Cupriavidus necator: one gene and its partner. Each later gene encodes a partner of the first gene's protein in a complex. Links are inferred from orthologs where the notes say so. Each region holds a gene or a part of one and is shown on either strand. Other genes may lie near its edges.

Region 1 (2,959 bases):
TCGTTGTTGGTTGCCGCGCTGTCGGGTGCCGTACTGCCGGTTGCCGGATTGCCGCCCGTGGCACCGCCAGCCGGCGGTGCCGGCGCGGTGTCACCCTCGTGCAGCCGCACGGTGTGCACCTCGATCGGCCCCGCCGAACTCTTGTCGAACTCCACGCCCGCATCGACGCCGATGCGCGCGATCTCGCCCGCATCCAGGTCCGGCCGGTCATAGACCGCATGCATCGCGCCCAGCGCGTAGTTGCGGCCCGAGCCGATACCCCAGAAGCGGTCGAACGAAAACACCTCGCGGTACGAGTAGACGCCGAAGATGCCCGCCGGATTGGCGATCAGGCATACGATCTGCGACGACTCGTAGGGATCGTCCTCGTCTTCCTTGGTGTTGACGAAGTAGTCCGACTTCAGCTTCTCATGCACCTTCAGGAAGGTGCGGAACACGTCATCACGCGAGCCCAGCCGGCACTCTTCGCCAAGCCCCGCCAGCAGCGTGCGCATGACCGGGAAGTGCGCGGTGGTCCCGGCCAGCGCGATGAAGCCGTCGCCTACCGGGAACACCTTCTGGTTGCGCTCGTAGGCGCGCGACAGGCGCGTGTCGCCAAAGGTGACCAGCGCATCTGCCGCGATGGCCACCTCGGCGCCCTTCCTCACGACCACGCAGGTAGTCATGGCTCGCTCCCGGTTGCGCGTGGTGCGCCGGGCAGGCCAGGCCGTCGGCCTGCCCGCCCGGCGCAACCCCGCTTACAGCAGGATGCGGCGGAAATCCGCCAGCAGTTGCCCGAAGTACGTGTTGAAGCGCGCCGCTTCGGCACCGTCGATGACGCGGTGGTCCCACGACAGCGACAGCGGCAGCGTCAGGCGCGGGGCGAACTGCTTGCCGTCCCACACCGGCTTCTGGTACGACTTGCACACGCCCATGATGGCCACTTCCGGCGCGTTGATGATCGGCGTGAAGTATGTGCCGCCGAGGCCGCCCAGCGAAGAGATCGAGAAGCAGCCGCCCTGCATCTGGTCCGGCTTGAGCTTGCCGTCGCGGGCCAGCTTGGCGAGCTCGCTCATTTCCTGGCTGATCTCCAGCACGCCCTTCTTGTCGGCGTCCTTGATCACCGGCACGACCAGGCCGTTCGGGGTGTCGGCGGCAAAACCGATGTTGAAGTACTTCTTCAGCACGAGGTTGTCACCATCGAGCGACGCGTTGAAGTTCGGGAACTTCTTCAGCGCCGCCACCGTGGCCTTGATCATGAACGCCAGCATCGTCACCTTGATGCCGGACTTCTCGTTTTCCTTGTTCAGCTGCAGGCGGAAGGCTTCCAGCTCGGTGATGTCCGCTTCGTCATGGTTGGTGACGTGCGGGATCATGACCCAGTTGCGGTGCAGGTTGGCACCCGAGATCTTCTTGATGCGCGACAGGGCCTTGCTTTCGACCTCGCCGAAGCGGGTGAAATCGACCTTCGGCCACGGCAGCAGGCCGAGCTCGCCACCACCGGCGCCAGCCGCGGCGGCCTGTGCGGGCGCGGCGGCCTGGCCGCTCATCACGCCCTTGACGTAGCCCTGCACGTCTTCCTGGGTGATACGGCCCTTGGGGCCGGTGCCCGGCACGCGCGACACGTCCACGCCCAGCTCGCGTGCGAACTTGCGCACCGAGGGGCTGGCGTGGGCGGCCTTGCCGGTTACGCCAGCGGCGGCCGGCGCGGCAGCAGGTGCTGCGGCCGGTGCCGGGGCGGCGGCTGCGGGGGCCGGTGCCGGTGCGGGCGCGCTGGCAGCCGGAGCCGGTGCCGCGGCGGCAGCTGCCGGGGCGGCTGCTGCGGCGGCGCCTTCCAGGATCAGCAGCAGCGTGCCTTCGGCGACGTTGTCACCGACCTTGACCTTGACTTCCTTGACCACGCCGCCTTGCGGCGACGGCACGTCCATGGTGGCCTTGTCGGACTCCAGCGTCACCACGGCGTCTTCGGCGTTGATGGTGTCGCCCGCCTTGACGTGGACTTCGATGACCGGCACGGCGTCGTAGTCGCCGATATCGGGCACCTTGACTTCGATGGTGCCGCCACCGCCAGCGGCCGGGGCCGCGGCTGGGGCTGCTGCGGGGGCAGGAGCCGGTGCGGGGGCTGCGGCGGCCGGCGCCGGTGCTGCGGCAGCAGGGGCAGGTGCGGCGGCGGGCTCGTTGGCCGCCTCCAGCATCACCAGCACCGAGCCTTCGGACACGTTGTCGCCCACCTTGATGCGGACGTCCTTGACCACGCCGGCCTGCGGCGAGGGCACGTCCATGGTGGCCTTGTCCGATTCCAGCGTCACCAGCGCGTCTTCCGCGTTGATGCTGTCGCCGGGTTTCACATGCACTTCGATGACGGGAACGGCGTCATAGTCGCCGATATCCGGCACCTTGATTTCAATCGCTTGACTCATTCAGTGTCTCCTGGGCAGGCCGGCACGCGCGACATCCGCAAGCGGCGAGATTACCTTCGCCGCCCGCTTCTGTCACGCCGCCATGCCGCAAGGCGCCGTCCGGGCTCTGGCCGGGGCGCCCGCGGCACGGCGTTGCCGTACTGCGGGGGTTGGTGCTGGCTGCCGGATCAGACCGACATCGGGTTGGGCTTGTTCGGGTCGAGGTTGTACTTCTTGATGGCCTCGGCAACCTTGTCGCGGCCGATCGCACCCTCGTCGGCCAGCGCCTTGAGCGCGGCCAGCGTGACCCAGTAGCGGTCCACTTCAAAGAAGTGGCGCAGCTTCTCGCGCGTGTCCGAGCGGCCGAAGCCGTCGGTGCCCAGCACCACGTAGCGGCGCGGCACGAACGGACGGATCTGCTCGGCAAACGCACGCACGTAGTCGGTGGAGGCGATCACCGGGCCGCGGGCCGACTTCAGGCTCTTGGCCACGTGCGATTCGCGCGGGGTCTCGGTCGGGTGCAGCAGGTTGAAGCGCTCGACGTCGTGGCCTTCGCGGGCCAGTTCGGTGAAGCTCGGGCA
Region 2 (2,981 bases), on another replicon or contig:
GGTCAAAGGTCAGGCTCAGCGGCATCACCCGGTGCACCGCCGGCACGCCGCCGGCTGCTACCACTTCCTCGCGCACGCGCCCCGCACCCAGGATTGCCACGGTCGGCGGCACCACGATTGGCGCGGCATAGCGCCCCGCGATCATGCCGAAGTTGGACAGCGTGATGGTGTTGCCGCGCATCTCCTCCGGCGCGATGGTGCGCGCGCGGATGTCGGCGCGCATGCGGTCCAGGCCGTGGCGCAGGTCTGCGGCATCGCGGTTGCCGACGTCGCGCAGCACCGGCACGAACAGGCCTTCGGGCAGGTCGGCCGCGATGCCGACGTCGATCTTCTTCAGTACGTGGCGGCGGGCGGTCTGGCCTTCGTACCAGGCATTGAGGCCGGGTTCGGCGCGGCAGCCGGCCACCAGGGCGCGCACCAGCCGGATGGTGACATCGGCGCCGGGCTGCCAGGCGTGGATGTCGGCGTCGTCCATCACGGTGGCGGCGGCCACTTCGGCTTGTGCACGCGCCATGTTCTGCGCCATCGCCCGGCGCACGCCGCGCAGCTGTTCCGGCGTGCCCAGTTCGGCCAGCGTGCTGGCTACCCGCTCCACGTCGGCGGCGGTGACGACGCCCTCGGGGCCCGATGCCGTGGCCATTGCCAGGTCCACCCCGAGCCGGCGCGCCAGCGCGCGCACCGCCGGCGTGGCCTTGACGCGGGCGGCCATGGCCGCGGCGGGTGCCGCGGAGCCCGCGGGCGCGGCTTCATTGACCACGTGCGTGCCGACCTGGACCGAGCCCACCACGGTGCCGGCGTCGGCATCCTCGCCCGCACCCTCGACGCCGACCAGCGGCGCGCCCAGGTGGACGATATCGCCGGGCTGCGCAAACAGCTTGGCGATGGTGCCTGCATAGGGCGACGGGATTTCCACGATGGCCTTGGCCGTCTCCACCGACAGCAGCGGCTGGTCAGCGGCCACGGTGTCGCCGGTCTTGACGTGCCAGGTCACGATCTCGGCCTCCTGCAGGCCTTCGCCCAGGTCGGGCAGCTTGAAGATTCTCATCGGCACTCCTTGCCTATCGTCGGCAACTCTCGCATTACGCTGCCATCGCCTTGCGCGCCGCGTCGACGATGCGGGCGACGCCAGGCAGGTAGGTGTATTCCAGCCGCGCCAGCGGCACCACGGTGTCGAAGCCGGTCACGCGCTGCACCGGCGCGGCCAGTGAGTAGAGGCCCGCGTCGGCCAGCTGCGCCGCGATCTCGGCGCCGAAGCCGGCGGTGCGCGGGGCCTCGTGCACGATCACGCAGCGGCCCGTGCGCGTCACCGATTCCAGGATGGTCTGCATGTCCAGCGGCTTGAGCGTGGCCACGTCGATGACCGTGGCCGTCACGCCTTCGCCTGCCAGTGCGTCCGCGGCGGCGAGCGTCTCCTGCACCATCGCGCCCCAGCTCACCAGCGTGATGTCGCTGCCTTCGCGCAGCGTGAAGCAGGTGTCCAGCGGCAGCGCGGCGCCGTCGTCGGCCACTTCCTGGCGGAACAGGCGGTACAGCCGCGTGGGTTCGAGGAAGATGACCGGGTCCGGATCGGCGATGGCCGCCAGCAGCAGCCCGTACGCGCGCGCGGGCGATGAAGGCACCACCACGCGGATGCCGGGCATATGCGCGAACATCGCCTCCGGGCTTTCGGAATGATGCTCGGGTGCATGGATGCCGGCACCGCACGGCGAGCGCACCACCATCGGACATGACAAGCGCCCGCGCGTGCGATGCCGCATGCGTGCGGCGTGGTTGATGATGTGGTCGACCGCGGGGTAGATAAAGCCGGTGAACTGGATCTCGGCCACCGGCTTGAGCCCCATTGCCGCCATGCCGATCGCCGCGCCGACGATGCCGCCTTCGGCCAGCGGCGTATCCATGACGCGCGCCGCGCCAAAGCGCGCCTGCAGGCCCGCGGTGGCGCGGAACACGCCGCCATTGACGCCGATATCCTCGCCCAGCAGCAGCACATCGGGATCGTGCTCGAGCGCATGGGCCAGCGCCAGGTTGACTGCTTCGACCAGATTGATTTCCGCCATGGTTCGCTCGCTGTGGTCGCCAGGTGAAGGCGCAGGGTTTGCTGGTTATCCGTGCGGCGCCAGGAAGCGCCGGGCAATCTCCAGCTGCGCCTGCAATTCGGCCGGCATGGTTGCGTACAGGCAGTCGAACATCGCGGCCGGGTCCGGCTGCGGCACGGCCAGGTAAGTCTCCACGGCCTGCGCCACCTGCTGTGAGCAGGCCTTGACCAGCGCTTCCTCGCGCGCCGCGTCCCACGCGTGCAGCGCCAGCAGGTGCGTGCGCAGCCGCAGCAGCGGCTCTTCCTGCCAGTGCGCCTTGACGCTGGCCTCGTCGCGGTAGCGCGAGGCGTCGTCGGCGGTGGTGTGGTCGCCCAGGCGATAGGTGATGGCCTCGATCAGCGCCGGGCCGCCGCCGTCGCGCGCGCGCGCGATGGCCTCGCCGACGCGGTGCCGCACCGCGACCACGTCGTTGCCGTCGACCTGCTCACCGGGGATGCCGGCGGCAATGGCCTTCTGCGCCAGCGTCTGCGCCGCGGTCTGGCCGCTGCGCGGCATCGAGATTGCCCACTGGTTGTTGTTGATCACGATCACCAGCGGCGCGTGCCACGCGCCGGCCATGTTCATGCCCTCATAGAAATCGCCCTTGGAGGTGCCGCCGTCGCCCAGCAGGCAGACCGCCACGCGCGGCTCGCCGCGCAGCTGGAACGCATAGGCGGCGCCGGCCGCGTGGCAGACCTGGGTGCCGATCGGCACGCAGTTGGCAAAGTCATGCGGCGCCGCCGCAAAGCCGCTGCCGCGTTCGTCGCCGCCCCAGTAGAGCAGGCTCTCGGCCATCGTGACGCCCCGCACAAACTGCGCCGCGTGGTCGCGGTACGAGGGCACCAGCACGTCTTCGGGCCGCATCGCAAAGGCCACGCCCACGCCGATGGCTTCCTGGCCGAGGGC

The links. Proteins that work in one complex are often made in the same cells at the same time.
Region 2: the proteins of aceF (region 1) and I6H87_RS30020 are in contact, whole or in part, in a crystal structure (PDB 1W85), measured with the Geobacillus stearothermophilus proteins. The link is inferred for Cupriavidus necator from one-to-one orthologs. Residues at the interface, in WP_033016211.1 of Geobacillus stearothermophilus: Val129, Ile130, Ala131, Met132, Pro133, Arg136, Lys137, Arg157; in WP_033016213.1 of Geobacillus stearothermophilus: Ile282, Leu283, Ser284, Leu285, Glu286, Phe325.

Annotation. Positions count from the first base shown.
Region 1 is NZ_CP066018.1:21,071-24,029, forward strand. What follows is about bases 69-2,959. They hold aceF (dihydrolipoyllysine-residue acetyltransferase), read right to left. Parts: upstream 2,400-2,959; coding sequence 738-2,399; downstream 69-737. Other genes in these bases: I6H87_RS00115 (Ntn hydrolase family protein), read right to left, coding at 69-665; aceE (pyruvate dehydrogenase (acetyl-transferring), homodimeric type), read right to left, coding at 2,567-2,959. In the rest of the region: more of I6H87_RS00115, read right to left, coding at 1-68. UniProt on the Bacillus subtilis protein: The pyruvate dehydrogenase complex catalyzes the overall conversion of pyruvate to acetyl-CoA and CO(2).
Region 2 is NZ_CP066019.1:2,457,760-2,460,740, reverse strand. What follows is about bases 69-2,981. They hold I6H87_RS30020 (alpha-ketoacid dehydrogenase subunit beta), read right to left. Parts: upstream 2,058-2,981; coding sequence 1,080-2,057; downstream 69-1,079. Other genes in these bases: pdhA (pyruvate dehydrogenase (acetyl-transferring) E1 component subunit alpha), read right to left, coding at 2,103-2,981; I6H87_RS30025 (dihydrolipoamide acetyltransferase family protein), read right to left, coding at 69-1,045. Also shown: more of I6H87_RS30025, read right to left, coding at 1-68. UniProt on the Bacillus subtilis protein: The pyruvate dehydrogenase complex catalyzes the overall conversion of pyruvate to acetyl-CoA and CO(2).